One region of the Streptomyces sp. NPDC002057 genome, then DNA from elsewhere that is predicted to be linked to it. Evidence: riboswitches for the same ligand, from Rfam matches in the RefSeq annotation. Region 1 holds a riboswitch; each other region holds the start of a gene.
What was found. Region 1 has a riboswitch for cobalamin ahead of ABT129_RS32910 (CoA-acylating methylmalonate-semialdehyde dehydrogenase). Riboswitches for the same ligand answer to the same signal wherever they lie in the genome.

Region 1 (5,507 bases):
TGCGGGTGTGGCACTGCGTGTCTCGATAGGGGGTGCGGACCGCCGGTGTCCGGACCAAGCGGAGGTGAGCAATCTCGCCGCTGCAGGTCGCGTCATGCCGGGGTTGCCGAGATCAGGGCGTGAATCGGTCCCCGGGTCCGGCCTGGACCTACCGGATCCGGCGGGCCGCACTCAGACTCTGGCACTGGCACTGGGTGTCATCAATCGTGGACGTCTGCCAACTTTCGCCAATCTTCCGGCTCTCTTTTGCCAAGTTTGTTAAGGGAGGGGAGGGGCCTTTCCCGCGTACGCTGACCTGGCGCGGGACCGAGGGCCCGGGCGCCGGGAGAGCGGGAGGACGCGGGTGAGCAAGACCTACGCGGGAGCGCGGCTGCGGCGGCTGCGCGAGGAGCGCCGGATGAGCCAGGCCGAACTGGCCCGCTCCCTGGCGATCTCCCCGAGCTACCTCAACCAGATGGAGCACGACGCCCGACCGCTCACCGTGCCCGTGCTGCTCCGGCTGACCGAGACCTTCGGCGTCGACCCCGGCTTCTTCTCCGAGCGCGACACCAGCCGCCTCATCGCCGACCTGCGGGAGGCGCTCGCCGGGGAGCTCGCCGCCGCCCGCGTCTCCGCCTCCGACCTGGCCGACCTCGCCTCCCGGATGCCCGACGTCGCCCAGGTCCTGGTCGGGCTCGGCCGGCGCAACCACCAGCTCTCCGAACGGCTCGCCGACGCGGCGGACCCCCGGGGCGCCGACCCCGAGCTGCCGCGCTCCCCGCACGAGGAGATCCGCGACTTCTTCTACCGCCGGCAGAACTACCTCGACGAGACCGACCGCGCCGCCGAGGCCCTCGCGACGGAGATCGGCATCCGGCCCGGTGACGTCGTCAGGACCCTGACGGCCCGGCTCGCCGACCGTCACGGCGTCCGTCTGTCGGCCGAGGGCGACGAACGCCTCCACCACTACGACGCGTCCACCCGCACGCTCCACCTGTCGGCGCTCCTGCGCCCCGGCCAGCGGGCCTTCCGGATGGCCACCCAGCTCGCCCTCCTGGAGTACGGGGACGGCCTCGACCGGCAGGCGGCCGAGGACTTCCCGCCCGGCGGCCCCGCGCACCGGCTGACCCGCATCGGCATCGCCAACTACTTCGCCGCCGCCCTGATCCTGCCGTACACCGCGTTCCACGCGGCGGCCGAGGAGGTCCGGTACGACATCGAGCGGCTGACCGACCGGTTCGGACTCGGCCACGAGACGGTCTGCCACCGGCTCAGCACGCTGCAGCGGCCCCGCCTGCGCGGCGTGCCCTTCTCCTTCGTCCGCGTCGACCGCGCCGGCAACATGTCCAAGCGCCAGTCCGCCACCGGATTCCACTTCTCGCGCGGCGGCGGCACCTGCCCGCTCTGGAACGTCTACGAGTCGTTCGCCGCGCCCGGACGCATCCACGTCCAGGTCGTGCGGATGCCCGACGGACAGCGCTACCTGTGGACGGCTCGCGCGGTCACCCGGCACCGCGGCGGCTGGGGCAGGCCCGGCAAGACCTTCGCCATCGGCCTCGGCTGCGAGATCCGGCACGCCCACCGGCTCGTGTACTCCCAGGGCCTCGACCTGGACAGCGTCGCCGCCGCCACCCCGATCGGGATGGGCTGCCGCGTCTGCGAACGGCTCGACTGCCCCCAGCGCGCGGCCCCGCCCCTCGGGCGTCCGCTGAGGATCGACCAGAACACCAGCACGTTCGTGCCCTATCCCGTCGACGACCCGCAGCGCTGACCCCGGCGGAGCGCCCCCGCAAGTGCCCCGGTTCCAGGGGGCCGACGCGGGGTGGGGGGTGGACTTACTAGGACGTCCAACTATATCGTCCTGCCACAAGGTCCGCGGTGCAGGGAAGCCGGTGTGAATCCGGCACGGTCCCGCCACTGTGACCGGGGAGTGCGCGCTTTCACGACAGGCCACGGGCGAAGGGATTCGCCGGGAAGGCCGAGGCGCGTGCGGGGATCCGGGAGTCAGGATACCGGCCGCGGGTTGTTCCGTGTTGTCCACGAGGATGGAGCAGACACGCATGGCACCGGTCCGTACCCGCGACCCAGGTGATCACGCGCGAAGCACGGACGCCCCCAGCGGCGTCCCCGGCCTTCGGCGATCCCTCCGCTGACGCGTCCCACGACGGTCCCCCGCGCCCGCACCCGACCGGTGCCGTCGCGCGGCTCCGCCGTGCCATCCCCGGATCTCACCTGACGAGAGCAGGCTTCCATGGTCCGTGAACTCACCCACTTCATCGGCGGCAAGCGCACCCCCGGCACCTCCGGGAACTTCGCCGACGTGTACGACCCGAACACCGGCGCCGTCCAGGCGCGCGTGCCCCTCGCCGACCGCGAGGAGGTACGGGCCGCGATCGCCGACGCCGCCACCGCGCAGCTGGAGTGGGCCGCCTGGAACCCGCAGCGGCGCGCCCGAGTCCTGCTGCGTTTCCTCCAGTTGGTCGAGGGCGAGCGCGAGGAACTCGCCCGCCTGCTCTCGGCCGAGCACGGCAAGACCGTCTCCGACGCCCACGGTGACCTCCAACGCGGCCTGGAGGTGGTCGAGTTCGCCGCCGGGATCCCGCACCTCCTCAAGGGCGAGTTCACCGACAGCGCCGGCACCGGCATCGACGTCCACTCGCTGCGCGCCCCGCTCGGCGTGGTCGCCGGCATCACCCCGTTCAACTTCCCCGCGATGATCCCGCTGTGGAAGGCCGCACCCGCCCTGGCCTGTGGAAACTCCTTCATCCTCAAGCCCTCCGAGCGCGACCCCTCCGTCCCGCTCAGGCTCGCCGAACTCTTCCTGGAGGCCGGACTGCCGCCCGGCGTCCTCAACGTCGTCAACGGAGACAGGGAAGCCGTCGACGTCCTCCTCGAAGACCCCCGCGTCCAGGCCCTCGGCTTCGTCGGATCCACCCCGATCGCCGCGCACGTCTACTCCACCGCCGCCGCCCACGGCAAGCGCGCCCAGTGCTTCGGCGGCGCGAAGAACCACATGATCGTCATGCCGGACGCCGACCTCGACCAGGCCGTCGACGCCCTCATCGGCGCCGGATACGGCTCCGCCGGCGAACGCTGCATGGCGATCTCCGTGGCCGTGCCCGTGGGGGAGGAGACCGCCGACGCGCTCGTCGCCGCTCTCGAGGCCCGCATCGCCACCCTCCGCATCGGCCGCTCCGACGACCCCGCCGCCGACTTCGGCCCCCTGGTCAGCCGCGACGCCCTCGACCGCGTCCGCGGGTACGTGGACACCGGCGTCGAGGAGGGCGCCGAACTCGTCGTCGACGGGCGGGACTTCACGCTTCCCGGCCACGAGAACGGCTTCTTCGCCGGAGCCACCCTCTTCGACCGCGTCACCCCCGCCATGCGCGTCTACCAGGAGGAGATCTTCGGCCCCGTCCTCTGCGTGGTGCGCGCCGCCGACTACGAGGAGGCCCTGCGGCTGCCGAGCGAGCACCCGTACGGCAACGGAGTCGCGATCTTCACCCGCGACGGCGACACCGCCCGCGACTTCACCCGCCGGGTGAACACCGGCATGGTCGGCGTCAACGTCCCCATCCCGGTCCCCGTCGCCTACCACACCTTCGGCGGCTGGAAGCGCTCCGGATTCGGCGACCTCAACCAGCACGGTCCCGACGCCATCCGCTTCTACACCCGCACGAAGACCGTGACCTCCCGCTGGCCCTCCGGGGTCAAGGAGGGCGCGAGCTTCACCATGCCGACGATGGGCTGAGCGCCGTGACCACGACCACGCACCTCACCAAGGACGAGCTGGCCCTCGCCGAGGTCACCCTCGACTTCGCCCAGGAACACCTCGCCCCCCACTCCGTCGCCTGGGACCGCGACAAGCACTTCCCCGTCGACGTCCTGCGCCGCGCCGCCGGTCTCGGCCTCGCCGGCGTCTACGTACGGGAGGAGCACGGCGGCTCCGGCCTGACCCGCACCGACGGCGCCCTGGTCTTCGAGGTGCTCGCCACCGGCTGCCCCTCCATCGCCGGCTACCTCTCCATCCACAACATGGTCGCCTGGATGATCGACCGGTACGGCGACGACGACCAGCGCGCCCGCTGGCTGCCCGGCCTCTGCGCCGCCGAGACCCTGGGCAGCTACTGCCTGACCGAACCGGGAGCGGGCTCCGACGCCGCCGCCCTGCGCACCCGGGCCGTACGCGACGGCGACTCCTACCTGCTCACCGGCGTCAAGCAGTTCATCTCCGGCGCAGGCGCCGCCGGCGTGTACATCGTCATGGCGCGCACGGGCGGCGACGGAGCAGCCGGCATCTCGGCCTTCGTCGTCGAACGGGACGACCCCGGGCTCTCCTTCGGCCCGAACGAACAGAAGATGGGGTGGAACGCGCAGCCCACCCGCCAGGTCGTCCTCGACGGCGTGCGCGTCCCCGCGGAGCGCAGGCTCGGCGCCGAGGGCGACGGGTTCCGCATCGCCATGAGCGGGCTCAACGGCGGCCGGCTCGGCATCGCCGCCTGCTCCCTCGGCGGCGCGCAGAGCGCCCTCGACCGCAGCATCGCCCACCTCGCCGACCGCGAGGCGTTCGGCGCCCGGCTGCTGGACGCCCAGGCCCTCCAGTTCCGGCTCGCCGACATGGCCACCGAACTCGCCGCCGCCCGCGCACTGGTCCGCCAGGCCGCCCAGGCGCTCGACCGGGCGGACCCGGCCGCGCCCCGGCTCTGCGCGATGGCCAAACGCTTCGCCACCGACACCGGCTACTCCGTCGCCGACCGCGCGCTCCAACTGCACGGCGGCTACGGCTACCTGAGCGAGTACGGCATCGAGAAGATCGTCCGCGACCTGCGGGTCCACCAGATCCTGGAAGGAACCAACGAGATCATGCGTGTCATCGTGGCCAGGGGACTGACGGAGGCCGTCCGATGACGACCTCCTCGCCCTCGTCCTCCTCGTCCTCGTCGCCTTCCTCGCCCGACGACCCCGTCCTGCTGCGCACCGAGGGCCGCGCCGCGTACCTCACTCTCAACCGCCCCAAGGCGCTCAACGCCCTCACCCACGCCATGGTCCGCACGATCGCCGACGCCCTCGACGCGTGGGAGAGCGACCCGGGGATCGAGACCGTCGTCCTCACCGGCGCGGGGGAGCGGGGCCTGTGCGCCGGCGGCGACATCCGCGCCATCCACCAGGACGCCGTCACCGGCGGCACCGCGACGGAGGACTTCTGGCGGGACGAGTACCGGCTCAACGCCCGCATCGCCCGCCTGCGCACCCCGTACGTCGCCCTGATGGACGGCATCGTCATGGGCGGTGGCGTCGGCGTCTCGGCCCACGGCACGGTCCGCCTCGTCACCGAGCGTTCCCGCGTCGCGATGCCCGAGACCGGAATCGGCTTCGTCCCGGACGTCGGCGGCACCTACCTCCTCGGCCTCGCCCCCGGGGAACTCGGCACCCACCTGGCCCTCACCGGTCTGCCCGTCGGCGCGGCCGACGCCCAACTCTGCGGCCTCGCGGACCACTTCGTACCCGCCGAGGCGCTCCCCGCCCTG
Region 2 (5,507 bases), on a different contig from region 1:
ACCGGCTACTTCGCCCGCTGCCTCCAGCACGAGACGGACCACCTGTACGGCTACCTGTACATCGACCGGCTCTCCAAGCGGGACCGCAAGGACGCCCTGCGCCAGATGGAAGAGGGCACCCCGCGCTACGAGACGGTGCCGAACGCCTGATCCGGTCCGCGCGTGACGACGAAGGGCCCCGCACTCCTCGGAGTGCGGGGCCCTTCGTCGTACGGCTGGGTCCTAGAAGTCCTCGTCCAGGTCCACCGAGCCCTCGACCGCCACCTGGTAGGCGGACGGGCGGCGCTCGAAGAAGTTCGTGAGCTCCTGGACGCCCTGGAGCTCCATGAAGGCGAACGGGTTCTCGGAGCCGTACACCGGGGCGAAGCCGAGGCGCTGGAGGCGCTGGTCGGCGACGCACTGGAGGTACTCGCGCATCGACTCGGTGTTCATGCCGGGCAGGCCGTCGCCGCACAGGTCGCGGCCGAACTGGAGCTCCGCCTCGACGGCCTCCTTCAGCATGTCGGTGACCTGCTGCTGGAGCGCGTCGTCGAAGAGCTCCGGCTCCTCCTTGCGGACGGTGTCCACGACCTCGAAGGCGAAGTTCATGTGCATCGTCTCGTCGCGGAACACCCAGTTGGTGCCGGTGGCGAGGCCGTGCAGCAGACCGCGGGACCGGAACCAGTACACGTACGCGAAGGCGCCGTAGAAGAACAGGCCCTCGATGCACGCGGCGAAGCAGATCAGGTTCAGCAGGAAGCGGCGCCGGTCGGCCTGGGTCTCCAGGCGGTCGATCTTCTCGACCGAGTCCATCCAGCGGAAGCAGAACTGCGCCTTCTCGCGGATGGAGGGGATCTCCTCGACCGCGTCGAACGCGGCGGCGCGGTCGTCCGGGTCGGGCAGGTAGGTGTCGAGCAGCGTCAGATAGAACTGGACGTGCACGGCCTCCTCGAACAGCTGCCGCGACAGGTAGAGGCGCGCCTCGGGGGAGTTGATGTGCTTGTAGAGCGTCAGCACCAGGTTGTTCGACACGATCGAGTCGCCGGTCGCGAAGAACGCGACCAGACGGCCGATCATGTGCTGCTCACCGGGGGTGAGCTTGGCGAGGTCGGCGACGTCCGAGTGGAGGTCGACCTCCTCGACGGTCCAGGTGTTCTTGATGGCGTCCCGGTAGCGCTCGTAGAAGTCCGGGTACCGCATCGGACGCAGGGTCAGCTCGAAGCCCGGGTCGAGGAGGTTCTTCTGTTCGGTGGAGCTCATTACTGGCAGGCCTCGCAGGACTCGGGGTTTTCCAGGGAGCAGGCGACCGCGTCGGGGTCGGCGGCCTGCTGGACGGGGATGGTGGCGGCCGCCGTCGACGCCTGGGCGGCGCGGGCGATCCGGGTCGCCGGGCGGGAGCGCAGGTAGTACGTCGTCTTCAGACCCTGCTTCCAGGCGTACGCGTACATCGACGACAGCTTGCCGATCGTCGGCGTCTCCAGGAACAGGTTCAGCGACTGCGACTGGTCCAGGAACGGCGTCCGGGCGGCGGCCATGTCGATCAGACCGCGCTGCGGGATCTCCCACGCCGTGCGGTACAGCTCGCGCACCTCGGCCGGGACCCAGGTGAAGCCGGCCACCGAGCCGTTGGCGTCGCGCAGCGCCTCACGGGTCTGCGCGTCCCACACGCCGAGCCTCTTCAGCTCGTCGACCAGGTACGAGTTGACCTGGAGGAACTCGCCGGAGAGCGTCTCGCGCTTGAAGAGGTTGGAGACCTGCGGCTCGATGCACTCGTACACGCCGGCGATCGAGGCGATCGTCGCGGTCGGCGCGATGGCGAGGAGCAGCGAGTTGCGCATGCCGACGGCGGCGATCCGCTCGCGCAGCGCGGCCCAGCGCTCCGGCCAGTTGAGCTCGACGTCGTAGTGGTCCGGGTGCAGGACACCGCGGGCGGCGCGGGTCTTGTCCCAGGCGGGGACCGGCCCGTTGCGCTCGGCGAGGTCGGCGGAGGCCTCGTACGCGGCGAGCATGATGCGCTCGGCGATCCGGGTGGAGAGCGCGCGCGCCTCGGGGGAGTCGAACGGCAGCTTCAGCTGGAAGAAGACGTCCTGGAGGCCCATCGCGCCCAGGCCCACCGGCCGCCAGCGGGCGTTGGAGTTGCCCGCCTGCTCGGTCGGGTAGAAGTTGATGTCGACGACGCGGTCGAGGAAGGTGACGGCCGTGCGCACGGTGGCGTCGAGCCGCTCCCAGTCGATGTCCGAACCGACCACGAAGGCGCCGAGGTTGACCGAGCCCAGGTTGCAGACCGCGGTCTCGCCGTCGTCGGTGACCTCCAGGATCTCGGTGCAGAGGTTCGAGGAGTGGACGGTGTGGCCGGGCTCGGCGGTCTGGTTGGCCGTCCGGTTCGAGGCGTCCTTGAAGGTCATCCAGCCGTTGCCGGTCTGGGCCAGGGTCCGCATCATCCGGCCGTACAGGTCGCGGGCCGGCATCGTCTTGCGGGCCAGGCCCGCCTCCTCGGCCTTGCGGTAGGCGGCGTCGAACTCGTCGCCCCACAGGTCGACCAGCTCGGGCACGTCCGCCGGGGAGAACAGCGACCAGTCGGCGTCCGCGTTGACGCGGCGCATGAACTCGTCCGGGATCCAGTGCGCCAGGTTCAGGTTGTGCGTACGGCGCTGGTCCTCGCCGGTGTTGTCGCGGAGCTCCAGGAACTCCTCGATGTCCGCGTGCCAGGTCTCCAGGTAGACGGCGGCGGCGCCCTTGCGGCGGCCGCCCTGGTTGACCGCGGCGACGGAGGCGTCGAGGGTCTTCAGGAACGGAACGATGCCGTTGGAGTGGCCGTTGGTGCCGCGGATCAGCGAACCGCGGGCGCGGATGCGGGAGTACGAGAGGCCGATGCCGCCCGCGTGCTTCGAGAGCCGCGCCACCTGGTGGTAGCGGTCGTAGATGGAGTCCAGCTCGTCCAGCGGGGAGTCCAGGAGGTAGCAGGAGGACATCTGCGGGTGGCGGGTGCCGGAGTTGAACAGCGTGGGGGAGGACGGCAGGTAGTCGAGCCGGCTCATCAGGCCGTACAGCGCGGCGACCTCGTCGAGCGCGCGGACGCTGTCGTCCTCGGCGAGCCCGCAGGCCACGCGCAGCATGAAGTGCTGCGGGGTCTCGACCACCTTGCGGGTGATCGGGTGGCGCAGCAGGTAGCGCGAGTAGAGGGTGCGCAGGCCGAAGTAGCCGAAGCGGTCGTCGCCGGCCGCGTCGATCGTCGCGTCGAGGCGGTCCGCGTGCCGCGTCACGAACGCGGCGGTGCGGTCGGCGATCAGGCCCTCGTGGTGGCCGACGGCGACGGAGGCGGAGAAGGAGAACGAGCCCTGGCTCGCGGCCTCGTCGGCGATGGTGATCGTCAGGAGCCGGGCGGCGAGCCGGGAGTACGCCGGGTCGTCGGCGATCAGGCCGGCGGCCGCCTCGGTGGCCAGCTCGCGCAGTTCCGCCTCGTCCGACGAGGCGCTGCGGCCGCGGAGCGCGGCGGCGGCGACCTTGCCGGGGTCGGTGTCGGGGAGATCGGCGGTGAGGTCGGTCAGGGTCCGCAGCAGCACGGTCCCGGGGCCGTCGCTCTCGACCGCGGAAGCCTCGGCCGAAGCCGGATCGGCGGGCGCGATGGTCACGTGGGGGCTCTCCCTCGCTCGGCTCGGGGCCGCGGCGGGGGGAGGCGGGCACGCGGGGGTCCGGACGCCGGACGCGCTGTGTCCACCGGCCCACTCCGCGGGGCCCGGAAGTCATTGGCACCCGAAACGGACGGACCGGGTGCGCTGCCGGCAGGTCTTCGGACTCACCCCGTACGAAACCGCACGAAGCACACCGTTGCGGGACAGTTCCGGATTCGCGCCGGATTCCCCTGCGTCGACAGCGAGGTCGAGCATACATGTGGGGGGCGTCGCTTGCGGAACCCCCCACATGTTGTGTCGCGCCGTGGACTCAGAACTCCAGGGCGTAGGTGCGCAGAGAGTGATCGGGGATCGGTTCCCAGTCCCGGTGCGGGGTGCGGACGAAGCCCAGGCGTTCGTATATCCGGTGCGCCGAGACCATCGAGGCGTCCGTGGAGAGCACCAGGCGGGCACAGCCGGGGAGGGCCCGGGCGCGCTCGACGCAGGCCCTCACGAGGGCCTCTCCGACGCCTCGGCCGCGCGCCTCGCGGGCGACGACGAGCATGCGGAACTCGGCCTCGCCGGTGACGGCGATGTCCGCCCACGGGGTGTCGCCCGTGGCGAAGGTCACGCCGCCGAGGAGCAGCCCGTCACCGTCCTCGGCGACGAGCACCTCGCTCTCGCGGGCGCGCCGGGCGGTGTCGCGCAGCACGTTCAGGTACGAGTCCTCGGCCCCGTGCTTCAACAGCCCGTCGTTCAGATAGGTCCCCGCGGTGAGCTCGCCGAGCGCCTCGTACTCCTCGGGCCGTACCGCCCTGATGGTGAAGTCCATGAGGGCAGTGTGCCTGGGGACGGCGAAGGCCGCCCCGCCTCCGGGAGGAGACGGGGCGGCCTTTCGCGGGTCCGGCGGCCGTCTCCGGCCGTCGGGTCAGTGGGTCTCGGCGCCGACCTTCGGGACCTTCGTGCTGACCCCGGCGTCGCCGGCGTCGGCCGTGTAGTCCTCCGGGGAGGTCTCGTCGACGCCGTCGGGGGCGTTGACGGCCTTGAGGACGAAGGTCAGGACGACCGTGACGACCAGGTTGAGGACGAAGGCGGTGAGGCCGATGTAGCCGATCTCGCCGATGCCCGGGATCTCGGCGGAGGAGCCGCCGAAGTGCTTCTGGGTCGGGCTGGCCACCCCGTACGCGGCGACCGTGCCGTAGAGCATGCCGACGGCCCAGCCGGCGAGCAGCGCCCAGCGGTGGAACCAGCGGGTGAAGAGACCGCCGACGAGCGCCGGGAAGGTCTGCAGGATCCAGATGCCACCGAGCAGCTGGAAGTTGATCGCGACCGTCTTGTCCATGGTGAGGACGAAGGCGAGCGCGCCGACCTTCACCAGGAGCGAGACCAGCTTGGAGACCTTGGTCTCCTGGGCCGGGGTCGCGTCCGGTTTGATGAAGTCCTTGTAGATGTTGCGGGTGAAGAGGTTGGCCGCGGCGATCGACATGATCGCGGCGGGGACGAGCGCGCCGATGCCGATCGCGGCGAAGGCCACGCCCGCGAACCAGTCGGGGAACATCGTCTCGAAGAGCTGCGGGATGGCGAGCTGGCCGTTCTTCACCTGGATGCCGGCGGCGATCGCCATGAAGCCGAGCAGCGCGAGCAGGCCCAGCATCAGCGAGTACAGCGGCAGGATCGTGGTGTTGCGGCGGATGACCTCACGGCTCCGGGACGACAGCGTCGCCGTGATGGAGTGCGGGTACATGAAGAGCGCGAGCGCCGAGCCGAGCGCCAGCGTCGCGTACGTCCACTGGCCGGCCTCGCCGGGGACGAGCGCGCCGCGCGGCTTGTCGGTCGCCGGGTTGGTCTGCGCGTACGCCTCGCCCGCCTTGGCGAAGATCTCGTCGAAGCCGCCCAGCTTGATCGGGATGTAGATGA
Region 3 (5,507 bases), on a different contig from region 1:
GGCCTGGTCGCCGGGGGGCGCAGCGGACGACCGTGCCGCCGCCGAGCTCCTGGAGGCCGATGATCACCGTGACGCCGTTGGTGTCCGGGCGGAATCCCGGGGTTCCCCTGCCGTGATCGACGGCGTGCGCGGCGGGCGCGGGCGCCGGGTCGGCCGGTCCCACGGGCGCGGACGAGGCATCGCTATGTACTGGCCTACGAATTCCGCCACATGTCCCCATGCGGTTCACGCCACATTGCAGACCGCCCGTGTCCTGGCCCGGTGAGCGTGCAGGGGCACCACAGTGATGGGGTGCGGCCCCGGTGACCCGGGGCGGCGCGTCGGCGAGGCGACTACGCCGCCCGGCCTCCTCAGGTGGCCGACGCGATCGCGTGCGCGACCCTGACGGCATCGGCTGTCGCCGGGACGTCGTGTACCCGGACGGCCCAGGCGCCCGCGTAGGCGGCGATCGCCGACAGCGCGGCCGTGGCGGCGTCCCGGCCCTCGGCGGGCGGGGGGACTCCCTCGGGGTCGGACAGGACATGCCCGAGGAACCTCTTCCGGGAGCGCGCGACCAGCACGGGGCGGCCCAGTGAACGCAGGGCACCGAGCCCCGCGACCAGGCTCAGATCGTGCTCCGCCCGCTTCGCGAAGCCCAACCCCGGATCGATCACGAGCCGCTCGGGCGGGATGCCGGCGCCCACCTCGGCCTCGACGCGAAGGGCGAGTTCGGCGACGACTTCGCCCACCACGTCCCCGTACACCGCACGGCTGTTCATGTCGTGGCTGAACCCTCGCCAATGCATCACCACGAAGGGAACGCCGCCGGCCGCGACGGCCGGAACCATCGCGGGGTCCGCCAGACCCCCGCTGACGTCGTTGACGAGAGCCGCGCCCGCGTCGATCGCCCGCGCGGCGACCGAGGCGCGCATGGTGTCGACGGAGACGACGACCCCTTCGGCGGTCAGGGCCCGGACCACGGGTACCCCCCGTCTCAGCTCTTCGTCCTCGTCGACCCGGGTGGCGCCCGGCCGCGTCGACTCGCCGCCGACGTCGACCAGGTCGGCGCCCCCGGCCACGAGGTCCAGGCCGTGAGTGACCGCCGTCGTCGTGTCGAACCAACGGCCGCCGTCGGAGAAGGAGTCGGGGGTCACGTTCACCACGCCCATGACCGCGCACCGGCCCCAGTCCGGGAGACCGGCGACAGCGCCGCCTTGGCCGACGGCGCCCGGTGCGCCGGCCGGCGCCGCAGGCGGAGTCATGACGGGACCGCCGTCCGGGAAATGAGGTGCCGGCGGTATGCCTCGGTCGTCAGGAAGGGCGGCAACTCGTCAGAGAGGAAGGCCCGTTCGAGGAACTCACGAGCCTCCATCAGTGGCCGGCCGGGGTGCGCGCGGTCCGACGACGTGCACTCGGTGTCGATCAGCTCGCGGAGTTCAGCGGAGGTGACCATCCGCTGCCTGCGCCACTGCCAGAGCCGGGCGCGGGCGGGCTCAGCGGCCGCCGTGCCTTCCCGCGGCCCGTCGGCGACGGCGCCCCGTCCCCGCAGCCAGGCGGCGGAGTACTCCAGAGCGAGAGCCACGGTGGAACGGATCTGGGCACTCGGCGGGGGAGACCCGGGGCGTCGTACGGCCAACAGGTCGACGGCACGTACCCGTGTGTCGCCGAGGGTGCGGTGCATCTGGTGCGGGTGCTCCGGGCAGGCCGCCGGCGGCGGCGAGGTCTTCGAGGTTGCCCTCGGCGCGCTCGGTGAAGTCGAGGGCGAGGCGTCGACGGGAGCGGCGGCGAGTACGGGGAGGGCGTCGCCGAGCCGGTCGAAGTAGGAGGCGACGAGCAGCTTGGGCCGGTCGGTGAGCGCGCCGAGGTCGCGGTAGGCGCGCGCGGCGGCGTTCAGATCGGCGGGCGTGCGGTCCTGCGCCAGGGCGGGCTCGTCGAGCTGCACCCACTCGGCGCCCGCGGCGCGGAGATCGGCGAGGACCTCCGCGTACACGGGCAGCAGCCGGTCCAGGAGGGTCAGCGGCTCGAAGTCGGCTGCGACGCCGGGGGCGGGCTTGGCGAGCAGGAGGTAGGTGAGGGGGCCGACGAGGACCGGGCGGGCGGTGTGTCCGAGTGCCAGGGCCTCCTGCAGCTCGGCGACCTGCTTGCGGGAGTCGGCGGTGAAGACGGTGTCGGGTCCGAGCCAGGGCACCAGGTAGTGGTAGTTGGTGTCGAACCACTTGGTCATCTCCAGCGGTGCGATGTCCCGGGTGCCGGGCCATCGCGAAGTACCCGTCGAGCGGGTCCGCCTCGACGGCCGCACGGTGCCGCTCGGGGATCGCGCCGACCATCACACTGGTGTCCAGGACGTGGTCGTAGTACGAGAAGTCACCGGTCGGGACCTCGTGGATACCGGCGTCGGTCAGCTGCTGCCGGTTCGACCGGCGCAGGTCGGCGGCAGTCCGCTGGAGGGCATCCGCGGTGACGCGGCCCTTCCAGTAGCCCTCGACGGCCTTCTTCAGTTCGCGGTTCTGACCCTGGCGGGGGTAGCCGTACACGGTGGCTCGTGCTGCCGCGGGCTTCGCTGTCACGGAACTCTCCTTCGCGAGATGTGTCCAGAACACCCCGGAACCGGGACATGGACGCGAAGGAACGCCAGAACGCGCGAAGCACGTCGCGAGAGTAATCCGCACGTGCCACTCGTCGTGTACGCCGACCCGCCCACGAGGTCACCGGAATGTCCGCGCGCGGAATCGTCCGCGTGCGGGCAACGGGCAGGTCTTCGGACTCGCGGGCACGCCCTCTCGTGGAGGACACCTACTGGCCGTCGCTTCCCAGGACCGTTCTCCGGTCCCAGTGCGTATGACGGCGGTCGTTCCCGCTCACCGCTGCGGGGCAGTCCCGGATTCCCACCGGGTTCCCTCTTACGACGTCTCCTGCCACCAGCGAAGTCCACCATTCAGACCCGAAAATGAGACGAATGTGTGGCCACGCCGCCGGGCGCGGGCCCCTCGGTGTCAGAGCTCGCCGACCACCGGGTACGGGACGTGGGTACGCCGGTCGGGGTCAACGGCGAGGACGCCGCCGGCCGGGGGCCGTGCCCGCTGGGCGCAGTCCTGCCGTTCGCAGATCCGGCAGCCCAGGCCGATGGGGGTGGTGCCGCGCGGATCATCGAGCGAGATGCCTTCCGCGTACACCATGCGTGGCGCGTGGCGCAGCTCGCAGCCGAGGGCGACGGCGAAGTCGGCCCGCGGGGCGTGGTGGCCGAATCCGCCGCGGGTGACCGTGCGCGCGATCCAGAAGTACTTCTTGCCGTCCGGCATTTCGGCAACCTGCGTGAGGATGCGTCCGGGTGCGGAGAAGGCCTCGTACACGGTCCACAGCGGGCAGGTCCCGCCCAGCCTGGAGAAGTGGAAGTCGGTGGCGGACTGCCGCTTGGAGATGTTGCCGGCGCGGTCGGCGCGGAGGAACGAGAAGGGGACGCCGCGGCGGTCCGTACGCTGCAGGGTGGACAGGCGGTGGCAGACGGTTTCGAAGCCGACGCCGAAGCGGGCCTGGAGCAGCTCGATGTCGTAGCGGAGCTTCTCGGCGGCAGTGTGGAATGCGGTGTACGGCATGAGGACCGCGCCGGCGAAGTAGTTGGCCAGACCGATCCTGGCCAGGCCCTCCGCCTGGGACGAGGCCAGCCCCGCCGCTTCCACCAGCTCGTCCAGCAGCGGTCCGTGCTCCAGGAACGACAGCTGGGTGGCGAGTTGAAAGGCGCGCTGTCCTTCGCTGAGCCAGGGCGACAGCAGAAGCAGGCCTCTCTCGGCGTCGAACCGCCGGGCATCGGCGGACCTCTCCGGGCCCGCCTGGAGCACCTTGATGCCGTGCCCGACCGCGAGGCGATCGGCGAGCGCTTCCGCGGCGCGACCGGCCCGACCGATGCCCAGGGCCGCGGCGGTCGACTCGGCCTCCCTCTCGAGGGCGGCGAAGTGGTTGTGGTGGGCGTAGAAGAAGTCCCGCACCTCGTCGTGGGGTTCGGCGGGCAGCAGACCTGCGGTGTCCTCGGGTGAAGCCAGAGCCGCCACACGTTCGGAGGCGTCCCTGTACCGCTGGTGGAGGGCGACCAGGGCGCGTGCCACCTCCGGATGGTCACGGGCCACATCGGTGATCTCGTCCGACGGTACGGACGTGCCGCAGGCTTCGTCCCCCAGGGCCGCGCGCAGATCGGTCGCCAGACGCTCCTCGTCCGCCTCGGAGAAGAACTCCGGGTCGATGCCGAAGACCTCGGCGATACGCATCAGCACCGTCGCCGTCAGCGGGCGCCGGCTGTGCTCGATCTGATTCAGGTAGCTGGTGGACAGACCGAGAGCACGCGCCAGCTCCACCTGGTTCATCCCCCGCTCCCGGCGCAACCTGCGCAGCTTCGCGTGCGCGTAGATCTTCCGTCCGGCAGGCCGTCCCATGCGGATCACGCTCCCTTCGGCTCCCTCCTCTGCGAAGGTACCATCCGCAGATTTCGCAAGATTCGCCGATTCGCAGGTTCCCCATGGACGGATTACGCAATGTGGCCTCCTCGTTCCGAGCCCGCCGGAGAGGAAGACTCACCGGCGTACGCCCCGTCCACCGCACCCCGCGAGGAGTCCCGTGATCGACCACCAGGTACGCGTCCACCCCAGCGCCGACCGCCTGCCCCGCGAGGAGCAGCTCGCCTGGAAGCTGGCCGTCGTCGCCACCGGCACGCAGGAGGCGCCGGAGCTCGACCCCGAGGCGTCGGAGATGGTGATCAACCGCGTCATCGACAACGCGTCGGTCGCCGTCGCATCCCTCCGCCGCCGCCCCGTGGCGGTCGCCCGCGCCCAGGCCCTCGGCCACCGGACACCCGCGGGCGCGTCCGTCTTCGGCGTCGCGGGGGGTACGCGGGTGTCGCCGGAGTGGGCTGCCTGGGCCAACGGCACGGCCGTGCGGGAGCTGGACTTCCACGACACGTACCTGGCCGCGGACTACTCCCACCCCGGGGACAACATCCCGCCCCTACTGGCGGTCGCCCAGCACATCGGCGGCACGGGCGCCGACCTGCTGCGCGGCATCACCGCCGCCTACGAGATCCATGTCGCCCTGGTCAAGGGCGTCTGCCTGCACGCGCACCGCATCGACCACGTCGCCCACCTCAGCGCCGCCACCGCCGGCGGCATCGGGGCGATGCTGCGGCTGGACACCGCGACCGTGTACCAGGCCGTCCAGCAGGCCGTGCACACGACGACCGCGACCCGGCAGTCCCGCAAGGGCGAGATCTCCAGCTGGAAGGCGTTCGCGCCGGCCTTCGCCGGAAAGGCGGCGATCGAGGCGGTGGACCGCGCCATGCGCGGCGAGGGATCGCCCTCCCCGATCTACGAGGGCGAGGACGGGTTCCTCGCCTGGATGCTCGACGGTCCCGACGCCCGCTACACGGTCTCGCTCCCCGCGCCCGGCGACGCCCGCCGCGCGATCCTCGACACCTACACCAAGGAGCACTCGGCCGAGTACCAGGCCCAGGCGGTCATCGACCTCGCCCGGGGGCTGCGGGAGAG
Region 4 (5,507 bases), on a different contig from region 1:
CGGCGGTCAAGCGGAATGCCTCGACACCGGATAGGGACACCACGCCGCCCGACCCAGTTCACCTTCCGTTCACCCAGGTTGCCTACGTTCGGCTCGCCACTGACGTCAAACGATTGCCTGGGTAAATGGAACACATCACGCTGCTGCTCGCCATTGTGGTCGTGACAGCTCTCGTGTTCGATTTCACGAACGGTTTCCACGACACCGCCAACGCGATGGCCACGACCATCTCGACCGGTGCCCTCAAGCCGAAGACGGCGGTGGCCATGTCCGCCGTGCTGAACCTCGTCGGCGCGTTCCTGTCCGTGGAGGTCGCCAAGACGATCTCCGGCGGGATCATCAACGAAGAGGGCATCCGCACAGAGGTGATCTTCGCCGCGCTGGTCGGCGCCATCCTGTGGAACCTGCTGACCTGGCTGCTGGGCCTGCCTTCCAGCTCCTCCCACGCCCTCTTCGGCGGCCTCATCGGCGCCGCGGTCATGTCGGCCGGCTGGTCGGCCGTGAACGGCCCCACCATCGTCACCAAGGTCCTCATCCCGGCCATCGCCGCGCCGCTCGTCGCCGGCCTCGCCGCGATGGCAGCCACCAAGCTGACGTACAAGATCAAGGCCAACCCCGAGGCGAAGGCCACGGCCAAGGGCTACCGGGCCGGCCAGATCGCCTCCGCCGGTCTCGTCTCCCTCGCCCACGGCACCAACGACGCCCAGAAGACGATGGGCATCATCACCCTCGCCCTGGTCACCCAGGGTGTCGTCGCCCCCGGCTCGAACCCCCCGATGTGGGTCATCGTCTCCGCCGGTGTCGCCATCGCCCTCGGCACCTACCTCGGTGGCTGGCGCATCATCCGCACCATGGGCAAGGGCCTCACCGACCTCCAGCCGCAGCAGGGCTTCGCCGCCCAGACCAGCGCCGCGACGGTCATCCTGGCCTCCTCGCACCTGGGCTTCTCGCTCTCCACCACCCAGTCCTGCTCGGGTGCCGTGATGGGCGCCGGCCTCGGCCGCAAGGGCGGTGTCGTCCGCTGGTCGACCGCCACCCGGATGTTCGTCGCCTGGGGTCTGACCCTGCCCGCCGCGGGTCTGGTCGGCGCCGGCGCCGAGTTCCTCACCAAGCAGGGCCCCTGGGGCATCGCCGCCGTCGCGGTCCTGCTGGTCGTCGGCTCCGCCGTCATCTGGTCGCTCTCCCGCCGCAAGCCGGTCGACCACAACAACGTCACCGACGACGACCTCGACGCCGAGCCCGCGGGTGTGGTGACCACCGCCATCGCGGCCGTCACCCCGCCGCCGGCCGCCGGTTCCGTCGCCGCCGTCGCGGACGAGGACCTCAAGACCACCATCCCGGCGCCGGTCCCCACGGACCCGGCCGCTCCCCCGGCCCCCGCCGCAGCGGTGTAAGGAACGAACGACATGAAGATCGACTGGGCAGCCCTCGGCTCCGTCTTCGGAGTCAGCCTCGTGGCGACCGTCGCCCTCGTGGGCCTCTTCACCCTCGGGATCGTCGGCCTCGGCAAGCAGGAGGAGGCCGCCGCCCGCGGTGACTCCGCCGCCCTGGCCCGCACCGGCGCCTACACCTGCTTCGGCCTCTGCCTCGCGGCCGTGGCCTACGGCATCTACCTGATCGTCGTCTGACGGTCCACGCTCCACCGGCCGGGCGGCCCGCACTCTCCGTGCGGGCCGCCCGGCCCGCGTCTGTCCACCGCCCTCTCTGTGGTGCTCCGCACAGTGCGCCGTCGCAGGTCAAGGGTGAGTTGACGCCCCTTCTCGGGGCGTGGTGGACTGCCGAGGCCATTACGGCGGCAGCAGAGGAAGTCCGGTGCGAATCCGGCGCGGTCCCGCCACTGTGACCGGATCCCCAGGGTCCGGGAGTCAGGAACTCTCGCCGCCGGTCACGTCGATCCAGGGCGCGGACCCTGAGTGAGGACAGAGCGCCATGCCCGGCCGCAGCAGTACCACCGGTGCGTTCGCGTACGGCGCGGCCGCGGGCCTCGCCGTCGACCTGCTCGTCGGCGACCCCCGGCGCGGACACCCCGTCGCCGTGTTCGGCCGGGCCGCCGCCGCCGTCGAGGAGCGCCTCCACCACGACCACCGCGGCTGGGGCGCCCTCCACACCGCCGTCTGCGCCGGCTCCACCGTCGCCCTGGGCGCGCTCGCCGCACGGGCCGTGCGGAACCGGCCGGCCGCCGCCGCCGCCCTCACCGCCGCCTCCGTCTGGGCCGTCGTCGGCGGGACGACCCTGGGCCGGGAGGCACGCGCGATCGGCGGGGCGCTGGCCGCCGGCGACCTGGAGGTGGCCCGGGAACGGCTGCCGCACCTCTGCGGCCGCGACCCGCACTCCCTCGACGGACCGGCGATGGCCCGCGCGGTCGTCGAGTCGGTCGCCGAGAACACCTCCGACGCCGTGGTCGGCGCCCTCTTCTGGGGCGCGGTCGCGGGCGTGCCGGGCCTGCTCGGCTTCCGGGCCGTCAACACCCTCGACGCGATGGTCGGCCACAGGTCGCCGCGCCACCGCCGGTTCGGCTGGGCCTCGGCCCGGCTCGACGACGTGGCCGGCTGGCCCGGAGCCCGGCTGACGGCCGCGCTCGCGACCGTCGCGGGCGGGAACCCCCGCGGGGCCGTACGGGCCTGGCGCGCGGACGCGGCGAAGCACCCCAGCCCCAACGCGGGCCCGGTCGAGGCCTCCTTCGCGGGGGCGCTCGGCGTACGGCTCGGGGGGACCCTGGCGTACGGCGGCCGGGTCGAGCACCGGCCGGTGCTCAACGGGACGGGACGGCCCGTCGAGGTCGCGGACATCGACCGGGCGGTCGGCCTCTCGCGCCGGGTGACCGCGCTGACCCTGGTCGCCTGTGTGGGCGGCCGCATCACCATCGGCGCCCTGGCGGCCCGGAAGCGGAGGAACGCATGAGGGGCGGAGGACTGCTCGTCGCCGGGACCACCTCCGACGCGGGCAAGAGCGTCGTCACCGCCGGCATCTGCCGGTGGCTGGTCCGGCAGGGCGTCAAGGTCGCGCCCTTCAAGGGACAGAACATGTCCCTCAACTCCTTCGTCACCCGCGAGGGCGCCGAGATCGGGCGGGCCCAGGCCATGCAGGCGCAGGCCGCCCGCGTCGAGCCGACCGCGCTGATGAACCCGGTGCTGCTCAAGCCCGGCAGCGACCGGTCCAGCCAGGTCGTCCTGATGGGCAAGCCGGTCGGCGAACTCAGCGCGCGCGGCTACCACGGGGGGCGCCAGAAGGAGCTGTTCGAGCCCGTCCTGGCCTGCCTGGAGGAGCTGCGGAGCACGTACGACGCGGTGATCTGCGAAGGGGCCGGCAGCCCGGCCGAGATCAACCTGCGGCGCACCGACATCGTGAACATGGGCATAGCGCGGGCCGCGCGGCTGCCCGTGGTCGTGGTCGGGGACATCGACCGGGGCGGGGTCTTCGCCCAGTTCTTCGGGACGACGGCGCTGCTCGCGCCCGAGGACCAGGAGCTGATCGCCGGATATCTCGTGAACAAGTTCCGGGGCGACGTGACCCTGCTCGAACCCGGGCTCGACATGCTGTACGACCTGACCGGGCGGCGGACCTTCGGCGTCCTGCCGTACGCGCACGGGCTCGGCATCGACGAGGAGGACGGCCTCCGGGTCTCGCTGCGCGGCACCGTCCGCGAGTCGGTCGTGGCGCCGCCGGTCGGCGCGGACGTGCTGCGGGTCGCCGTCTGCGCCGTACCCCTCATGTCCAACTTCACGGACGTCGACGCGCTGGCCGCCGAACCGGGCGTCGTCGTCCGGTTCGTCGACCGGCCCGAGGAGCTCGTCGACGCGGACCTCGTCGTCGTGCCCGGCACGCGCGGCACGGTCAAGGCCCTCGCCTGGCTGCGGGAACGCGGCCTCGCCGACGCGCTCGCCCGGCGCGCCGCCGAGGGCCGCCCGGTGCTCGGCGTCTGCGGTGGCTTCCAGGTGCTCGGCGAGCGGATCGAGGACGAGGTCGAGTCGAGGGCCGGAACCGTCGACGGGCTCGGACTGCTCCCCGTACGCGTCCGGTTCGCGCGCGAGAAGACCCTGGCCCGACCGGTCGGCGAAGCGCTCGGCGAGCGGGTCGAGGGGTACGAGATCCACCACGGGATCGCGGACGTACGGGGCGGGGAACCGTTCCTGGACGGCTGCCGGGTCGGCTCGGTGTGGGGCACCCACTGGCACGGCTCCCTGGAGAGCGACGGGTTCCGGCGGGCGTTCCTGCGGGAGGTCGCGGCGGCGGCCGGACGGCGGTTCGTACCGGCTCCGGACACGTCGTTCGGGGCGCTGCGGGAGGAACAGCTGGACCGGCTGGGCGATCTGATCGAGGAGCACGCGGACACGGGGGCGCTGCTGCGGCTGATCGAGGAGGGGGCTCCGGCGGGCCTGCCGTTCGTGCCGCCGGGAGCACCGTGAGCGAGAAGGGCGCGGCCGCCGGCCGCGGGTGGTCACCCGCCGCCGACGGCCGCGCGTCGTCATTCGAACGTCAGCAACCTGAAGGAGAGACCTGCCGATGAGCACCCGGTATCCGTTCACCGCCGTCGTCGGTATGGACGACCTGCGGCTCGCGCTGCTGCTCAACGCCGTCAGCCCCGCCGTGGGCGGTGTGCTGGTCCGGGGCGAGAAGGGGACCGCCAAGTCCACCGCCGTCCGGGCGCTCGCCGAGCTGCTGCCCGCCGTTCCCGTCGTCGCCGGCTGCCGGTTCAGCTGCGACCCGGCCTCGCCCGACCTCGGCTGCCCCGACGGGCCGCACGGGACCGCGCCCGGCACCGAGCGGCCCGCGCGGATGGTCGAGCTGCCCGTCGGCGCCTCCGAGGACCGGCTCGTCGGCGCGCTCGACATCGAGAAGGCGCTCGCCGACGGCGTGAAGGCCTTCGAGCCGGGGCTCCTCGCCGCCGCGCACCGGGGCATCCTCTACGTCGACGAGGTCAACCTGCTCAGCGACCACCTCATCGACCACCTCCTCGACGCCGCCGCCATGGGCTCCTCCTACGTCGAGCGCGAGGGCGTCTCGGTGCGGCACGCCGCCCGCTTCCTGCTCGTCGGCACGATGAACCCCGAGGAGGGCGAGCTCCGGCCGCAGCTGCTCGACCGGTTCGGGCTGACCGTCGAGGTCGCCGCCTCCCGCGAGCCCGAGCAGCGCGTCGAGGTCGTCCGGCGACGGCTCGCCTTCGAGGACGACCCGGACGCGTTCGCCGCGCGCTGGGCCGACGAGGAGACCGCGCTGCGCGGCCGGATCACGGCCGCCCGCGCCCTGCTGCCCCGGGTGACCCTCGGGGACGCCGTGCTGCTCCAGATCGCCGCGACCTGCGCCGCCTTCGAGGTGGACGGCATGCGTGCCGACATCGTCATGGCCCGGGCCGCGACCGCGCTCGCCGCCTGGGCCGGACGCACCGAGGTCACCTCCGAGGACGTGCGGCAGGCCGCGCTCCTGGCCCTCCCCCACCGCAGGCGCCGCTCCCCCTTCGACGCGCCGGGCCTCGACGAGGACAAGCTCGACGACACCCTGGAGCAGTT

Region 2: it holds a riboswitch for cobalamin, as region 1 does, so the genes downstream of both, ABT129_RS01955 (ribonucleoside-diphosphate reductase subunit alpha) here and ABT129_RS32910 (CoA-acylating methylmalonate-semialdehyde dehydrogenase) in region 1, are expected to answer to the same signal.
Region 3: it holds a riboswitch for cobalamin, as region 1 does, so the genes downstream of both, ABT129_RS32400 (5-methyltetrahydropteroyltriglutamate--homocysteine S-methyltransferase) here and ABT129_RS32910 (CoA-acylating methylmalonate-semialdehyde dehydrogenase) in region 1, are expected to answer to the same signal.
Region 4: it holds a riboswitch for cobalamin, as region 1 does, so the genes downstream of both, ABT129_RS04860 (cobalamin biosynthesis protein) here and ABT129_RS32910 (CoA-acylating methylmalonate-semialdehyde dehydrogenase) in region 1, are expected to answer to the same signal.

What each region holds. Positions count from the first base shown of each region.
Region 1 is NZ_JBEOXR010000061.1:39,610-45,116, reverse strand. It holds gene ABT129_RS32915 (short-chain fatty acyl-CoA regulator family protein) at 344-1,750, shown strand; cobalamin riboswitch at 1,839-2,014, shown strand; gene ABT129_RS32910 (CoA-acylating methylmalonate-semialdehyde dehydrogenase) at 2,231-3,730, shown strand; gene ABT129_RS32905 (acyl-CoA dehydrogenase family protein) at 3,727-4,887, shown strand; gene ABT129_RS32900 (enoyl-CoA hydratase/isomerase family protein) at 4,884-5,507, shown strand, end outside.
Region 2 is NZ_JBEOXR010000002.1:26,858-32,364, forward strand. It holds gene def (peptide deformylase) at 1-150, shown strand, start outside; gene ABT129_RS01950 (ribonucleotide-diphosphate reductase subunit beta) at 223-1,239, opposite strand; gene ABT129_RS01955 (ribonucleoside-diphosphate reductase subunit alpha) at 1,239-3,611, opposite strand; cobalamin riboswitch at 3,744-3,866, opposite strand; gene ABT129_RS01960 (GNAT family N-acetyltransferase) at 3,922-4,422, opposite strand; gene mctP (monocarboxylate uptake permease MctP) at 4,519-5,507, opposite strand, start outside.
Region 3 is NZ_JBEOXR010000059.1:31,210-36,716, reverse strand. It holds gene folP (dihydropteroate synthase) at 351-1,241, opposite strand; gene ABT129_RS32405 (hypothetical protein) at 1,238-1,660, opposite strand; partial or broken gene ABT129_RS32400 (5-methyltetrahydropteroyltriglutamate--homocysteine S-methyltransferase) at 1,674-2,546, opposite strand; cobalamin riboswitch at 2,712-2,930, opposite strand; gene ABT129_RS32395 (short-chain fatty acyl-CoA regulator family protein) at 2,973-4,403, opposite strand; gene ABT129_RS32390 (MmgE/PrpD family protein) at 4,585-5,507, shown strand, end outside.
Region 4 is NZ_JBEOXR010000004.1:31,934-37,440, forward strand. It holds gene ABT129_RS04850 (inorganic phosphate transporter) at 126-1,394, shown strand; gene ABT129_RS04855 (hypothetical protein) at 1,407-1,628, shown strand; cobalamin riboswitch at 1,755-1,897, shown strand; gene ABT129_RS04860 (cobalamin biosynthesis protein) at 1,930-2,901, shown strand; gene ABT129_RS04865 (cobyric acid synthase) at 2,898-4,406, shown strand; gene ABT129_RS04870 (putative cobaltochelatase) at 4,504-5,507, shown strand, end outside.